Linked DNA regions of Parazoarcus communis. The protein of the gene in region 2 interacts with the protein of the main gene of each other region in a pairwise test. Links are inferred from orthologs where the notes say so. Each region holds a gene or a part of one and is shown on either strand. Other genes may lie near its edges.

Evidence for each region.
Region 1: the proteins of uvrA (region 2) and uvrB interact in binary tests that used the Escherichia coli proteins (3 or more experiments, as listed by UniProt). The link is inferred for Parazoarcus communis from one-to-one orthologs.

Annotation. Positions count from the first base shown.
Region 1 is NZ_CP022188.1:3,685,487-3,692,789, reverse strand. The notes cover bases 2,847-5,800. They hold uvrB (excinuclease ABC subunit UvrB), read right to left. Parts: upstream 5,383-5,800; coding sequence 3,310-5,382; downstream 2,847-3,309. Other genes in these bases: CEW87_RS16815 (amino acid aminotransferase), read left to right, coding at 5,527-5,800; CEW87_RS16825 (low molecular weight protein-tyrosine-phosphatase), read right to left, coding at 2,847-3,300. In the rest of the region: CEW87_RS16830 (Rne/Rng family ribonuclease), read left to right, coding at 1-2,725; more of CEW87_RS16825, read right to left, coding at 2,830-2,846; more of CEW87_RS16815, read left to right, coding at 5,801-6,732. UniProt on the Escherichia coli protein: The UvrABC repair system catalyzes the recognition and processing of DNA lesions. A damage recognition complex composed of 2 UvrA and 2 UvrB subunits scans DNA for abnormalities.
Region 2 is NZ_CP022188.1:620,741-628,477, forward strand. Bases 4,321-7,708 are described here. They hold uvrA (excinuclease ABC subunit UvrA), read left to right. Parts: upstream 4,321-4,685; coding sequence 4,686-7,508; downstream 7,509-7,708. Other genes in these bases: CEW87_RS02885 (MFS transporter), read right to left, coding at 4,321-4,593; CEW87_RS02895 (hypothetical protein), read left to right, coding at 7,611-7,708. In the rest of the region: CEW87_RS02870 (sensor histidine kinase), read right to left, coding at 1-1,846; CEW87_RS02875 (ABC transporter substrate-binding protein), read right to left, coding at 1,848-2,810; ssb (single-stranded DNA-binding protein), read right to left, coding at 2,879-3,361; more of CEW87_RS02885, read right to left, coding at 3,385-4,320; more of CEW87_RS02895, read left to right, coding at 7,709-7,737. UniProt on the Escherichia coli protein: The UvrABC repair system catalyzes the recognition and processing of DNA lesions. UvrA is an ATPase and a DNA-binding protein. A damage recognition complex composed of 2 UvrA and 2 UvrB subunits scans DNA for abnormalities.

The DNA.
Region 1 (7,303 bases), 3.1 Mb from region 2 along the record:
ACTGATCGTTCAGGTCGAGAAGGACGAGCGCGGCAACAAGGGTGCAGCGCTCACCACCTATATCTCGCTGGCCGGCCGTTACCTCGTACTGATGCCGAACAACCCCCGCGGCGGTGGCGTATCGCGCCGTGTGGAGGGTGACGAGCGCGCTGAACTTCGCGAAGTCATGGATCAGCTCGAGAGCCCTGCGGGCATGAGCCTGATCGCGCGCACGGCAGCAATCGGTCGCGGCGCCGAAGAACTGCAGTGGGACCTTAACTACCTGCTGCAACTTTGGACTGCCATCGAAGGCGCAGCCCAGGGCCAGACCGGCGCGTTCCTGATCTATCAGGAAGGCAGCCTGGTGATTCGCGCCATTCGTGATTATTTCCAGCCCGACATCGGCGAGATCCTGATCGACACCGACGAAATCCATGAACAGGCTCACCAGTTCATGGCTCACGTCATGCCGGGCAACGTCAGCCGGATCAAGCGTTATAACGACGACGTTCCGCTGTTCTCGCGTTTCCAGATCGAACATCAGATCGAATCGGCTTACTCGCGCCAGGTCGGCCTGCCCTCCGGCGGTGCCGTGGTGATCGACCACACCGAGGCTCTGGTCTCGGTCGACGTCAACTCCGGTCGTGCGACCAAGGGTGCAGACATCGAGGAAACCGCGTTCCGCACAAACCTTGAAGCGGCCGACGAAATTGCGCGTCAGCTGCGCCTGCGCGACCTCGGTGGCCTGATCGTCATCGACTTCATCGACATGGAGTCGCAGAAGAACCAGCGCGAAGTCGAGAACCGCCTGCGCGACGCACTGCGCCACGACCGCGCCCGTGTCCAGACCGGCAAGATCAGTCGTTTCGGTCTGCTTGAGCTGTCGCGTCAGCGCCTGCGTCCGGCACTTGCCGAAACCAGCTACATCACCTGCCCGCGCTGCAATGGCACCGGCCACATCCGCAGCACCGAGTCGTCGGCATTGCACATCGTCCGCATCCTCGAAGAAGAGGCCATGAAGGACAATACCGGTGCAGTGCATCTGCAGGTGCCAGTCGATGTCGCTACCTTCCTGCTCAACGAGAAGCGGGTTGATATCGCACGCATCGAGTATCGCCACAAGGTTCAGCTGATCATCGTGCCGAACCGGCACATGGAAACGCCGGCGCACGAAATCGTCCGCTTGCGCCACGACCAGCTTAACCAGGAAGACATCGCGCTGGCCAGCTACCAGATGGTCCACCAGCCGACCGAAACCGAAATCGGCATGCCCGCCAAGGAAGGCGACAAGCCTGCGCGCCAGGAAGCTGCCGTGAAGGGCATCTCGCCCGCTCAGCCGGCGCCCGTTGTCGCACCGCGCGCTGAAGCCGCCCCTGTCGTAGCTGCTGCAGCACCCGCAAAGGGCTTGATTGCACGCTTCCTCGGCTGGTTGACGGGCGAGCCGACCCCGGCACCCACGCCGGCACCTGTCGCTGAAACGACGCCGAAGCGCGAATCGCGCGGTCGCGGCGAGCGCGGTGGCGAGCGCCGTGGTGGTCGCAATGGACGTCGTGACGGCCAACGCGGCGAACGCACAGAAGGCGAAGGCGGCAACACGCGTAACGGCGCCCGTGCCGAGAAAGCCGAGAACACGGAGCGCGAGAAGCCTCAACGCCAGACGCAAGAGCGTCAGGAACGTGGCGAGCGCACCGAACGTGGCGAACGCTCTGAAGAAGGCGGCCGCAGCCGTGGTCGCGGTCGTCAGCGTCAGCCGCGTCAGGACGACAATGCAAAGGCAGCAGAAGCGAGCACCGAGCAGATGGCCGATAACGCAGCCATCGTCGCTGCAGGCGCCGCAGAAGTGATTGTGACCGCAGCGCCTGCAGGCGAAGAAGGCGCACCCGAGAAGCGTCGTCGTCGCAGCAGGGGACGTCGTGACCGCCGCCCGGGTGAAAGCCAGGAAACGGTTGATCAGCAGGCAAATGCCGACAGCGATAGCTCCGCTTCCGAGAGCTCGACCGCAGCTGTGGCCACGGCGGCTGTTGCCGCGGCTACGGTCAGCGATGCAGCCCTTGAACAGACTGCCGCTGAGTTGCCTGTCGCTGTCTCCGAATCGGCGAGCCCGGTCGAAGTCTCGGTTAACGCCGAGCCGGCACCGATGCCGGTGCGCGCAGCTGCAACCGAGATGGCTCCCGTTGCTGCTGCAGCCGAAGTTGAGGTGCCAGCAATCGTGACAGCTGCAGCCGAAGTGCCTGCAGCTGAACCGGCTGTTGAAGCATCCAGCGCGGCCGAGGCACAAGAGCCCGCTACCGATCCGGTAAGGACCGAGATCGAGGCACCCGCCGCTATCGAAGCGCCGGTCGAGGCTGCCGCTGCAGCAGTTGAAACGACTGCTCCGGCAGCCCTTGAAGCAGTCGAAACGATCGCTGCTGAAGTGGCACCGGCTGCCGTCGAGGCAGAAGCTGCATCCGCAGCCGTCGAAGCTGAAACGGTCGTCGCGGCAGTCGAAGTCGAGTCCCCTGCTGTTGTCGAGGAAGTCGCTCCGGTTGCAGCAAGTGCGTCTGCACAGGCACCTGCAGCACTGGGCCCGATTGACCTTGCAGGCGTGCTCGAAGACGCTGGCCTGGTCATGATCGAAACCAGCCAGGACAAGAAGGTCAGCTTTGGCAACGGCGCACCGGAAGCGCCGCAGCAACTTGGCCGCAAGCCGCGTGCTGCAGTCGTCATCGCTGAAGAGCCCTTGCAGCAGGTAGAAACGCAGAAGTAATCACGTCAATGCCGCCCGACCGGGCGGCATGGTGTAGAAATGGCCGTCGGGGGACTCCCCTGCGGCCATTTTTTTCGCGTTGAGCGGAAGACCCCGAGAGTCGGTCAGCGGCCGTCCAGGGCGCCACCGAGCAGGCGATCGACGCCTTTCTCGCACAGATCCAGAACAAACTCGAAGCCGTTCACGCCGCCATAGTACGGGTCGGGCACCTCTTCCTCCCCAAGCTCGGGCGCAAACTCGAGAAACAGCGCGAGCTTGGGCTGATAGACCTCGGGGCAGTTGCGCACCATGTGCTCCAGATGCCCTCTGTCCATTGCCAGCAGCAGATCGAAGCGCTGAAAGTCAGTAATCTCGAGTTTGCGCGCGCGCAACGGCGAAAGATCGTAGCCGCGTTGCGCCGCAGCTTTCATGGCGCGTGGATCGGGCGGCTCTCCCGCGTGGTAGCCCTGCGTGCCTGCCGAGTCCACCTCGAAGTCGGACTCAAGCCCGGATGTTTCGATGAAGTGCCTGGCAATGCCCTCAGCGGTAGGCGAACGGCAGATATTTCCCGAACATACAAAAAGAATTCTCTTCATGCTCTCCCTTTAGGTGTTTCCGTGCTGATCAGCACCAAACGCCCGCTCCCTCAAGCGGAACAGTTCATCCCGAGCCGCTGCAGCCTTCTCGAATTCGAGGTTGCGAGCATGCTCCTGCATCTCTTTTTCCAGCTTCTTGATTGTCCGGGCCAGCGCCTTCTCGTCCATCAGCGCATAGTCAGCCCGCGCTTCGGCTGCAACCGAAGCCCTTTTCTCATCGTCCACGGAATAGACCCCGTCGATGATGTCCTTGATCCGCTTGGTGACGGTTTTGGGAACGATACCATTTGCCTCGTTGAAGGCAATCTGCTTCGTCCGCCGGCGCTCTGTTTCATCGATCGCGAGCTGCATCGAACGCGTGACCCGGTCGGCGTAGAGGATGGCCGTGCCATTGATATGACGGGCAGCGCGACCTATGGTCTGGATCAGGGAACGCTCGGAGCGGAGGAAGCCCTCCTTGTCCGCGTCGAGGATGGTCACGAGCGACACCTCGGGAATGTCCAGGCCTTCACGCAGAAGGTTGATCCCTACCAGCACATCAAACTCGCCCAGGCGCAGATCGCGAATGATCTCGACGCGCTCGACGGTATCGATATCCGAGTGCAGATATCGCACGCGGACGCTGTTCTCGTTGAGGTAGTCGGTGAGATCCTCGGCCATGCGTTTGGTCAGCACGGTCACCAGCACCCGCTCACCCACCGCAACCCGGGCCTTGATCTGGCTGAGCAGGTCGTCAACCTGAGTCGTTGCCGGACGGACCTCGACCAGCGGGTCGATGAGACCGGTGGGACGCACGACCTGCTCCACTACCTGCCCCTGGTGTTCGGCCTCGTACGCTGCAGGCGTGGCAGAGACGAAAATCGTCTGCGGCATCAGACGCTCGAACTCGTCGAATTTGAGCGGACGGTTATCCAGCGCCGACGGCAGCCTGAAGCCGTAATTGACCAGATTCTCCTTGCGCGAGCGATCGCCCTTGTACATCCCCCCCACCTGCCCGATCGACACATGCGACTCGTCGATGAACATCAGTGCGTCCTGCGGCAAGTAATCGATCAAAGTCGGGGGCGGCTCGCCCGGGCTGCGTCCGGAGAGATGGCGAGAATAGTTCTCGATGCCCTTGCAGAAGCCCATCTCGTTAAGCATCTCAAGATCGAAACGCGTGCGCTGTTCGATTCGCTGCGCTTCGACCAGCTGATTCTCGCCATAGAAATGTTCGACGCGGAGCTTGAGCTCGTCCTTGATGGCTTCGATCGCCTTCAGCACCGTCTCACGCGGCGTGACATAGTGGCTCGAGGGGTAGACGGTAAAGCGCCCGAGCTTCTGCTTCAGGTGCCCTGTAAGGGGGTCGAACAGGGTCAGATGCTCGACCTCGTCGTCGAACAGCTCGATGCGGATTGCCAACTCGGCGTTCTCGGACGGGAAAACGTCGATCACATCACCCCGCACGCGAAAGGTGCCGCGACGGAAATCGATATCGGAGCGCGTGTACTGCATTGCCACCAGACGCTGGATCAGGTCGCGCTGCCCGACCTTCTCGCCCTCGCGCAGGTGCAGGATCATCGCGTGATAGTCGACCGGGTCGCCGATACCGTAGATGCAGGACACGGTGGCCACGATGACCACATCGCGCCTTTCCATCAGGCTTTTCGTGGCCGACAGACGCATCTGTTCGATGTGCTCGTTGATCGACGAATCCTTCTCGATGAACAGGTCGCGCGACGGCACATAGGCTTCTGGCTGGTAGTAATCGTAGTAGCTGACGAAATACTCCACCGCGTTCTCGGGAAGAAACTCGCGAAACTCCGCATAGAGCTGCGCAGCAAGCGTCTTGTTGGGCGCGAGCACCAGCGCCGGACGCCCCATCTGCGCGATGACGTTGGCCATGGTGTAGGTCTTGCCGGAGCCGGTCACCCCGAGCAGGGTCTGGTACATCAGCCCGTCCTCGACCCCCTCGACCAGTTTCGCGATCGCAAGCGGCTGATCGCCAGCGGGCGGAAAGGGCCGGTGCAGACGAAACGGGCTGCCTTCGAAGGTAACAACGTCTGTCGTGCTCGCTGAGGCGCTACCGTCTGAACTCTGCATGCTAGAATTTCCGATTGTTTCAGCTGACGCCCGAACTTGAGGGTCCAGCTCGGGCAAACAACGATTATTTCCCAAAACGCGCGTCAAGGCACGGCCAGTTTCCCTGCCGGACGGGCGTGAACCGCAAGTGCTACTGGAGCTAACATGTCTGCATCGATCTTCGCCGCCGTCGAAATGGCACCCCGCGACCCGATCCTCGGTCTCAACGAGGCCTTCAATGCCGATACGCGTGCTGAGAAGGTAAACCTCGGCGTCGGCGTGTATTACGACGACAACGGCAAGATTCCGCTGCTGGGTGCCGTTCGCGCAGCCGAGAAGGTCCGCCTGGAAGCGATGCCGCCGCGCGGCTATCAGCCCATCGAAGGCGCAGCCACCTATAACACTGCAGTTCAGAACCTGCTGCTGGGCAAGGACTCGCAACTCATCGCCAACGGCCAGGTCGTGACCATCGAGGCCCTTGGTGGCACGGGCGCGCTCAAGGTCGGCGCTGACTACCTGAAGCGCCTGCAGCCGGGCGCGACGGTGTACATTTCGGACCCGAGCTGGGAAAACCACCGCGCCCTGTTCGAAGCCGCCGGCTTCCCGGTCGAAACCTATCCGTACTACGACGCAGCCACCCGCGGTGTTAACTTCGAAGGCATGAAGGCCAAGCTCAACAGCCTGCCCGCCGGTTCGATCATCATCCTCCACGCCTGCTGCCACAACCCGACCGGCGCCGATCTCTCCGACGCCCAGTGGAACGATGTGGTTGACGCCTGCCGCAGCCGCGGCCTGGTCCCCTTCCTCGACATGGCCTACCAGGGCTTCGCCGACGGCATCGAAGCCGACGCCGTCGCTGTGCGCGCCTTCTCCGCCAGCGGGCTGCAGTTCTTTGTCTCCAGCTCCTTCTCCAAGAGCTTCTCGCTCTACGGCGAGCGTGTGGGCGCGCTGTCGATCATCACCGCCGCCAAGGAAGAAAGCGCCCGCGTGCTGTCCCAGGTCAAGCGCGTCATCCGCACCAACTACTCCAACCCGCCGATCCATGGTGGCGCCGTGGTTGCAGCAGTGCTCAACTCCGCCGAGCTGCGTCAGCAGTGGGAAGATGAACTGGCCGGCATGCGTGACCGCATCCGCGACATGCGTACCAGTCTGGTCGAACAGCTCAAGGCTGCTGGTGTGGCACAGGACTTCTCCTTCGTCATCAAGCAGCGCGGCATGTTCTCCTACACCGGGCTGACCGCTGCACAGGTCGAGCAACTCAAGACCGAATTCGGTATCTACGCCGTGTCGACCGGTCGTATCTGCCTGGCCGCACTGAACACGAAGAACATCGGTTACGTCGCCAAGGCCATTGCCGCAGTCGTGAAGTAAGAAGGAGAGACGGGCTGCATAAAAAAATGCAGTTTATTTCTTGACGAACCAGAAGGCGCAGCCTACAATGCGCGCCTCTGTTCCTCGATAGCTCAGTTGGTAGAGCGCCGGACTGTTAATCCGTAGGTCCCTGGTTCGAGCCCAGGTCGAGGAGCCAGAAGAATTCAGCAGCGGCTGCACGCGATTTTTGCGACCGCGGGGGGAACCCCAAGAAAACGTTGCAGCAAGAGTTTATTCCTCGATAGCTCAGTTGGTAGAGCGCCGGACTGTTAATCCGTAGGTCCCTGGTTCGAGCCCAGGTCGAGGAGCCAGAAGCAAAGTGAAAATGCCATCCTTCGGGGTGGCATTTTTGCGTTCACGGGATGCGAAGTCAGCATCAGGATTGCTCAGATGGCTACGCCTTCCGTCGTTCGGCGACCGAACGAGGTAGATTGCCCCGGAGCCTCCAGACATCCCGCAGCCTCAAGCTGTGACGCAACGAAGATGTTCAGAGAACCCGGGGCCATTCAGTTTGCACAGCCAGCCGGTCTTAGCGTCAGCCCGCGCTCGTACGGCTTTTCGACCAGTTCAA
Region 2 (7,737 bases):
TCTCCGCTGCATGTTCCGCGAGTATGCCACGCAGAACAGTGGCAAGGTTGACGCTGGTGCGCTGCAGACTGCGTCGCTCCATCCGCGAATAGGCGAGCAGATCGTCGATCAGCCGGGCCATCTGCTTGACGCCGGCGCGGATATTTCCGATGAAGAGCCGCCCTTCCTCGTCCAGACGATCCACATGGTCCTCGAGCAACAGGTGGCTGTAGCCGTCGATCCCCCGCAACGGCGCCTTGAGATCATGCGCAACCGAATAGGCAAAGGTTTCAAGCTCGTCGTTGAGTGCGGCAAGTTCGTTCGTACGCTGTTCGACGCGCAACTCCAGATCGGCATTCAGTTGCCGGATCCGCGCTTCCGCAGTCTTGCGCTCGGTCACGTCCAGCAGGGTTCCGATGACGACCGTTCCTTCCTCATGAGGGATGCCGATCCCGTAGACCTCTGCCAGAAACTCCGAGCCGTCGTGCCGCTTCGCGCGCAGCACATAGTGCGCCCGGTCGGTATTGCCCGCCTCCCTGAGTCGCAACTGCCCCTCAACCAGAGGCAGATCAGCCGTCTGCACCAGCGCGCTGACCGGCACGCCCACAATGCTCTCCGTGGTGTAACCGAACCATTCGGCAAGCTGCGGATTGCCGTATAGCATCCGCCCATCGTGGATCAGAAAAACTCCCACCAGTGCATGTTCGACCAGACTGCGAAAGCGCTCTTCACTCGCCGCCACGGCAGCAGACGCGGTCTTCTCCTGCTGGAGATCGTAGCAACTGCCGATAAAACCCAGAAAGACCCCGTCAGTGCCGAACAAGGGCTCACCGTGGTCCGAGAGCCAGTGATAGCCCCCATCATGAAAGCGCAGCCGATACTCGGTCACAAAGGCCTCCCGCCTAGCCATGGCATCGGAATACACCTGCCGACAGCCTGCGACATCGTCGGGATGCACCCCTTGAAACCAGCCTTCGCCAAGCTCCTGGACGACTTCCCGACCGGTAAACGCCTGCCACGCGCGATTGACGTAATTTCGGCGGCCGTCCGCCCCTGCCCGCCAGGTGGGGTTGGGCATGCATTCAAGCAGGCGGACGTGGAAGTCGCGGGAATCGAGCACCTCGCGCATGAGGTCGGCCAGCGCCGTATCCAGTTGTCCCAGTTCATCCGCTCCCGAGACCGGCTCGGGCAAGGTTCCGCCACGCGCCTGCGACCGGGCATACACCAACAGGCGCTCAATGCGGTTGGTCAGCAGCACGCTGACCATGACCCAGATGGCCCCCGACAACAGCAGGATGGGGAGCAACACGATCACGCTCTGCCCTGCTGCGTGATACAAGGCCGCGCGCAGGTGGGGGGCGGTATCGATCAACAGGCTCACGTATGCGGTCTGGCGTGCCCTGATCCCGCCGGCGGGAGACGGCAACCGGACCGGAAACACGCCCCACATCTGCTGCGCATCGCGGTCATCCAGGATCTGCGCACCGAGCGTGCTGCGTGCAGTCTCGACAAGTCCGTCCGGCGCTGCCTTGAAGCCGAACCGGGCAAGATCCTGATCGCGCATGCCCGGATGGCTTCCGGACAGCACGCGCCCCGTGCCGCCGACCAGCGCCGCATAGGTGAGGTTTGGAAGCGTGATCTGCTGCGCCAGAAGGTGATCGACAAAGCCATCGTCCCCCTCGCGCATCGCCGCTTCAAGGTTCGCTGCCAGCGTCACCCCGGTATGGCGTACGAGCGCCTCAAGCTGCGAGCGCGCCTCATCCGAATGCGTCTGGACGATGAAGGAGAACTGGGCGAGCGCCACCAACAGACCGAAGAAGAGCAGGATGAACAGCAGCAGGTGACGCAACGGCCGTTGCGATGCCATGTCAGACGGCCTCGACCAGGTCTGCGACCAGCATGCCCTTGAGCACGAGCTCCCCCTCGAGCAGGCCGAGGGACTTCATTCTGCTGCTCATTGTCACGAGCACCTGCGCCAGCCCCGCGTCGGCACCGCCAAGCAAGCGGCGATTCTCCTCGGGACCAGGGAGCTGGATCAGCCCGAGCGCCGCCCGCAGCGCCACCTCGTCCAGAGACAGTCTTGCGCCGAGTCGCTCGGCAGCAGCAGCCGGGTCGGCAAGGAGCGCCAGTCGTGCCTCGAAATGCGCAGACACGGCTGCCTGCAGATCGGCGCGGCGCGTTCGCAGCACGTCTTCGCGCACAACCAGAACATCGACGATTTCGCCGGGAATTTCACGCGATGAGAACAGCTCGCTAGCGCCTGCTTCCAACAGGCGGGAACGGACCGGTTCGAAGGTCACCAGGGCATCGACCTGCCCTGACGCAAAAGCCGACTCGTGCCGGTCAAGCGGCATCGAAACGATCTCGACACTGTGCAGCGGCAAACTGACGCGCTCCAGCGCCCGACCAATCAGATAGGCGCCCAGCGCCTCGGTTTCGACCCCGACCCGACGCCCCTCGAGTTGATCAAGCGCCGAAATCCCGGGACGCCCCACGATGACGTCAGCGCCATCGGAAACGTCGAAAACCAGCACGATGCGCAAGGGCTGCCGGCTTGCAGCCAGCGCAAGCGCCTCGTCCAGCGTGAGTCCTGCTGCATCGATCGTTCCGTTGCGGAAAGCCGAGAGCACCATCGAAGAGTTCGGAAAATCAAGTACGCGCAGGCGCTCCGGGCTGATCAGACCGCTTGCTTCGGCCAGTCTCAGGGGCGCATAACCAGGCCACGCATTGGCACCGAAGCGCAGCGGCTCAGTCGGGGGGGAGCAGGCCGTCAAGACCTTGCCCGCGCCCGCACACACCAGCAGCGACTGAAGGAACCGACGTCGGATCATCCCCACCCCATACTGCATTGCGCCGGGGGCGCGCCCTGGCGCCCCGTCCCTGAACGCTCAGACCCGTTTCAGAAGGGAATGTCGTCGTCAAAGTCCCCGAACCCGCCTTTTGCCGGCTTGGCAGCGGGTGCCGGTGCGGGCTGACGGCTGGGTGCGGCTGCAGGCGCATCGTATCCGCCGCTGTCGCCGCCACGCACCGGCGCCTCGCCAGCGCCTTCACGGCGACCGAGCATCTTCATCTCGTCACCACGGATTTCGGTGGTGTAACGATCCTGACCTTCCTTGTCCTGCCACTTGCGCGTCTGCAGCCGACCTTCCACATAGATCTGACTGCCCTTGCGCAGGTACTGCGCAGCCACTTCGGCCACGCGCCCAAAGAACACGACGCGATGCCACTCGGTGGCTTCACGACGCTCACCCGACGCCTTGTCCTTCCAGGTCTCGGTGGTCGCCACGGTCAGGTTGGTGATCGCGTCGCCGCTGGGTGCATAACGGGTCTCCGGGTCCTTGCCCAGGTTTCCGATCAGAATGACTTTATTCAGGGATGCCATCCCGTTCTCCTATGAGTAGTGTGTCAACCCCGGGCCGGCGAGGGAACCGCGCGGACCGGAGGGGGGGTCATGCTTAGCGAAACCGCCAGCCAGATCAGGGCGAGCACGCCACACGCGAGGCTGACGCCGCCCGCACCCAGGCGCTGCCCCAGCCATCCGCCGAACAGACCGCCGGCAAACAGCCCGATGGACTGCAAGGTGTTGTAGACGCCAAGCGCAGTGCCTTTCGCGGCAGGCGGCGCGATACGTGAAATCCACGACGGCTGGGTCGCCTCGAGGACGTTGAAAGCCACAAAGAACAGCGTCAGCCAGAACGCAATCGAGAGCAGGCCATCGCTCCAGAAATACAGTCCGAACTGAACGATTGCAAGCAAAAGCACGGCGCCGTTGAAGACCGGCTTGAGCCTGTTGTGACGCTCGGCAATGATGATCGCCGGCACCATCACGACGAAGGAGAGCAGCACGGCCGGCAGATAGACCTTCCAGTGCTCTGCAAGCGCCAGGCCACCGTGTGCCACCAACGCCGCCGGGACCATGACCCACATCGTGGTCTGAATAAGGTGCAGCGCGAATACGCCGAAATTCAGTCGCATCAACTGCCCGTCGCGCAGGATGTCCATGAAGCTGCCTGCATTGGCGCGCGGTACCGGTGGCGCCGCCGGCACCACCCAGACCACGACGCCCATGGCGACGAACGCAAGCACGGCCGTCAGCCAGAAGATACCGCTCATGCCGATCACCGAATACAGCAGCGGTGCGGCAACCATCGAGGCCGCAAAAACCAGCCCGATGCTCGACCCGATCATTGCCATCACCTTGGTGCGGTGCTGATCCCGGGTAAGGTCGGCAGCAAGGGCGGTGACTGCCGCCGAAATCGCGCCAGCCCCCTGCAGCACCCGCCCGACGATGACCATGTAGATATCGCCCGCCATGGCTGCGATCGCGCTGCCGAGCACGAACAACACCAAGCCGAACAGGATCACCGGCTTGCGACCAAACCGGTCCGAAGCCGCGCCAAAGGCAATCTGCAGCAGCGCCTGCGTCGCGCCGTAGGCACCAATCGCCAGCCCCACCAGGGTGAGGTTGTCGCCGCCGGGGATCGTGCGTGCGTGTACCGCGAACACGGGCAGAATCAGGAATAGCCCCAGCATGCGCAGCGCAAAGATGGACGCGAGGCTGATCCCGGCTCGACGCTCGGCGGGCGTCATCGGATCACGTAGGGGTTGAGACATGCTGGACGCGGCGAAAAAGAAGGTGATTCTAACATTGGCCCGGAGCGGCTTCTCTCTTATAGTTTTGTGTTCCCCCTCGCGCAGCCACGCTCATGGACGAAATCCGCATCCGCGGTGCCCGCACCCACAATCTCAAGAACATCAGCCTTGATCTGCCACGCAACCGGCTTACGGTCATCACCGGTCTGTCGGGCTCGGGCAAGTCCTCTCTCGCCTTTGACACCCTGTACGCCGAAGGCCAGCGTCGCTATGTAGAGTCGCTGTCGGCCTACGCCCGTCAGTTTCTGCAGCTGATGGAAAAGCCCGATGTGGACCTGATAGAAGGCCTCTCACCTGCCATTTCGATCGAGCAGAAGGCCACCAGCCACAATCCGCGCTCGACAGTCGGCACCGTCACCGAGATTCATGACTATCTGCGTCTCCTGTATGCACGGGCGGGCACGCCTCACTGCCCCGACCACCCCGAGCACGCCCTTGAGGCACAGAGCGTGGCGCAAATGGTCGACCATGTGCTCGCCTTGCCAGCGGAAACCCGGCTGATGATTCTCGCCCCCGTCGTTGAAGGGCGAAAGGGCGAGCAGCACGACCTGTTTTCCGAGCTCCGCGCCCAGGGTTTCGTACGCGTGCGAGTGGACGGCGAGGTGCACGAACTCGACAGCATGCCGCCGCTGGAAAAGGGCAAACGCCACACGGTGGAAGTCGTCATCGATCGCTTCAAGGTGCGCCCCGATCTTCGCGGACGCATTGCCGAGTCCTTCGAAACCGCCCTCACCCACGCCGACGGCCGTGCGATTGCGGTTGAGATGGACTCACAGGCAGAACATCTGTTCTCGGCCCGCTTCGCCTGCCCCGTCTGCAGCTACGCACTTGGCGAACTGGAACCCAGACTGTTTTCCTTCAACAACCCCGCAGGTGCCTGCCCGAAGTGCGACGGCCTGGGCCAGGTGGACTTCTTCGACCCCCAGCGCGTCGTTGCCCACCCTGAACTCTCGCTCGCATCCGGCGCCATCCGGGGCTGGGACCGCCGCAACCAGTTCTACTTCCAGATGCTCTCCAGCCTGTCGAACCATTACGAGTTCGACATCGAGGCGCCCTTTGAGACCCTGCCTGCCGAAATTCGCGAGATCATTTTGAGCGGATCGGGCCGCGAGAAAATCGCCTTTGTGTATCTCGCGGACAATGGCCGCATGGTGGTGAAGGAACACCCCTTTGAGGGCATCGTCCCCAACCTTGAGCGCCGCCTTCGTGAAACCGACTCGGCTGCCGTGCGCGAGGAACTGCTCAAGTTTCGCAGTACGCGCCCCTGCCCAAGCTGCGAAGGCACCCGTCTGCGCGCCGACGCACGCCATGTGCTGATCGGCGGCAGCGCCTTGCCTGCGGTGAGCCGCCTGCCGCTCGCCGAGTGCAAGACCTTTTTCGAACACTTGCAGCTCGAAGGCCATCGCGCCCGAATCGCTGACAAGATCGTCAAGGAGATAGCCGATCGCCTCAGCTTTCTGACCAATGTCGGTCTCGACTACCTTTCCCTGGATCGCGCGGCCGACACGCTGTCGGGCGGAGAGGCGCAGCGCATCCGTCTGGCGAGCCAGATCGGCTCCGGTCTGACCGGGGTGATGTACGTGCTCGACGAACCCTCGATCGGGCTGCACCAGAGAGACAACGACCGACTGCTGGAAACCCTCCGCCGGCTCCGGGATCTCGGCAATACCGTCATCGTGGTCGAACATGACGAGGACGCCATTCGCAGCGCGGACCACCTTGTCGACATGGGGCCGGGCGCGGGCGAGCACGGTGGCCACATCATCGCCAGCGGCAAGCCTGAAGAGGTCATCGCCTGCGAAGCGTCTGTGACCGGCGCCTATCTGTCGGGCCGGCGACGCATTGCCATCCCGCCCAGGCGCACGCCAGCAGACGCATCCCGCATGGTCCACCTGCGCGGCGCAAGCGGCAACAATCTCAAGGATGTTGACCTCGCCCTGCCCGTAGGCTTGTTCATCTGCGTCACCGGCGTGTCCGGATCGGGCAAGTCGACCCTGATCAACGATACGCTTGCCGCCGTCGCAGCACAGCACCTGTACCGTTCGCACGCCGAACCGGCACCGTACGTTGCCCTTGAGGGACTGGATGCATTCGACAAGGTCATCACCGTCGATCAGTCGCCGATCGGACGCACACCGCGCTCGAACCCGGCAACCTACACCGGACTGATGACGCCGATCCGCGAGCTCTTCGCAGGCGTCCCGGAGGCACGTGCCCGCGGCTACGGCCCGGGAAGATTCTCGTTCAACGTAAAAGGCGGACGCTGCGAGGCATGCCAGGGGGACGGCATGATCAAGGTTGAAATGCACTTTCTGCCCGACATGTACGTCCCCTGCGACACCTGCCACGGCAAACGCTACAACCGTGAAACGCTCGAGATCCGCTACAAGGGCAAGACGATTTACGAAGTCCTTGATATGACAGTCGAGCAGGGCTTCGACTTCTTCCGTGCGGTGCCCGCGGTCGCACGCAAACTCGAGACCCTAACCGAGGTCGGCCTGGGATATATCCGTCTGGGCCAGAGCGCGACCACGCTCTCCGGCGGCGAGGCCCAGCGCGTCAAGCTCGCACTCGAACTATCGAAGCGCGACACCGGCCGCACCCTCTACATTCTCGACGAACCCACGACCGGGCTTCATTTCCAGGACATCGAGCTCCTGCTGAAGGTGCTGCACCGACTGCGCGACCACGGCAACACCATCGTCGTCATCGAGCACAACCTCGACGTCATCAAGACCGCTGACTGGGTTATCGACATGGGCCCCGAGGGCGGCAACGGCGGCGGCACCATCGTGTGTGCAGGTCCACCCGAAGAGATCGCCTCCTGCGTCGCCAGCTACACCGGCCGTTACCTGGCGAAGGCCCTGTCGGCATAGGACGTTCGACACCTGCGCTTACATTCACGCGCCTTCCGGCGCTTGCGATGCCACCTTAGTCGTATAAGGATAGCGCTGTTATCAACATGACCGGGACACACCATGACCGAACCGGACAGCACCGCCAGAACACAATACGCGCAGCGTGTTGAGCGGCGTATCCGCTTTCTCCAGACTTTGAAGGACGCCGGACTTGGCCTCTACCTGCCGGCAGACGAACAGGCACGAC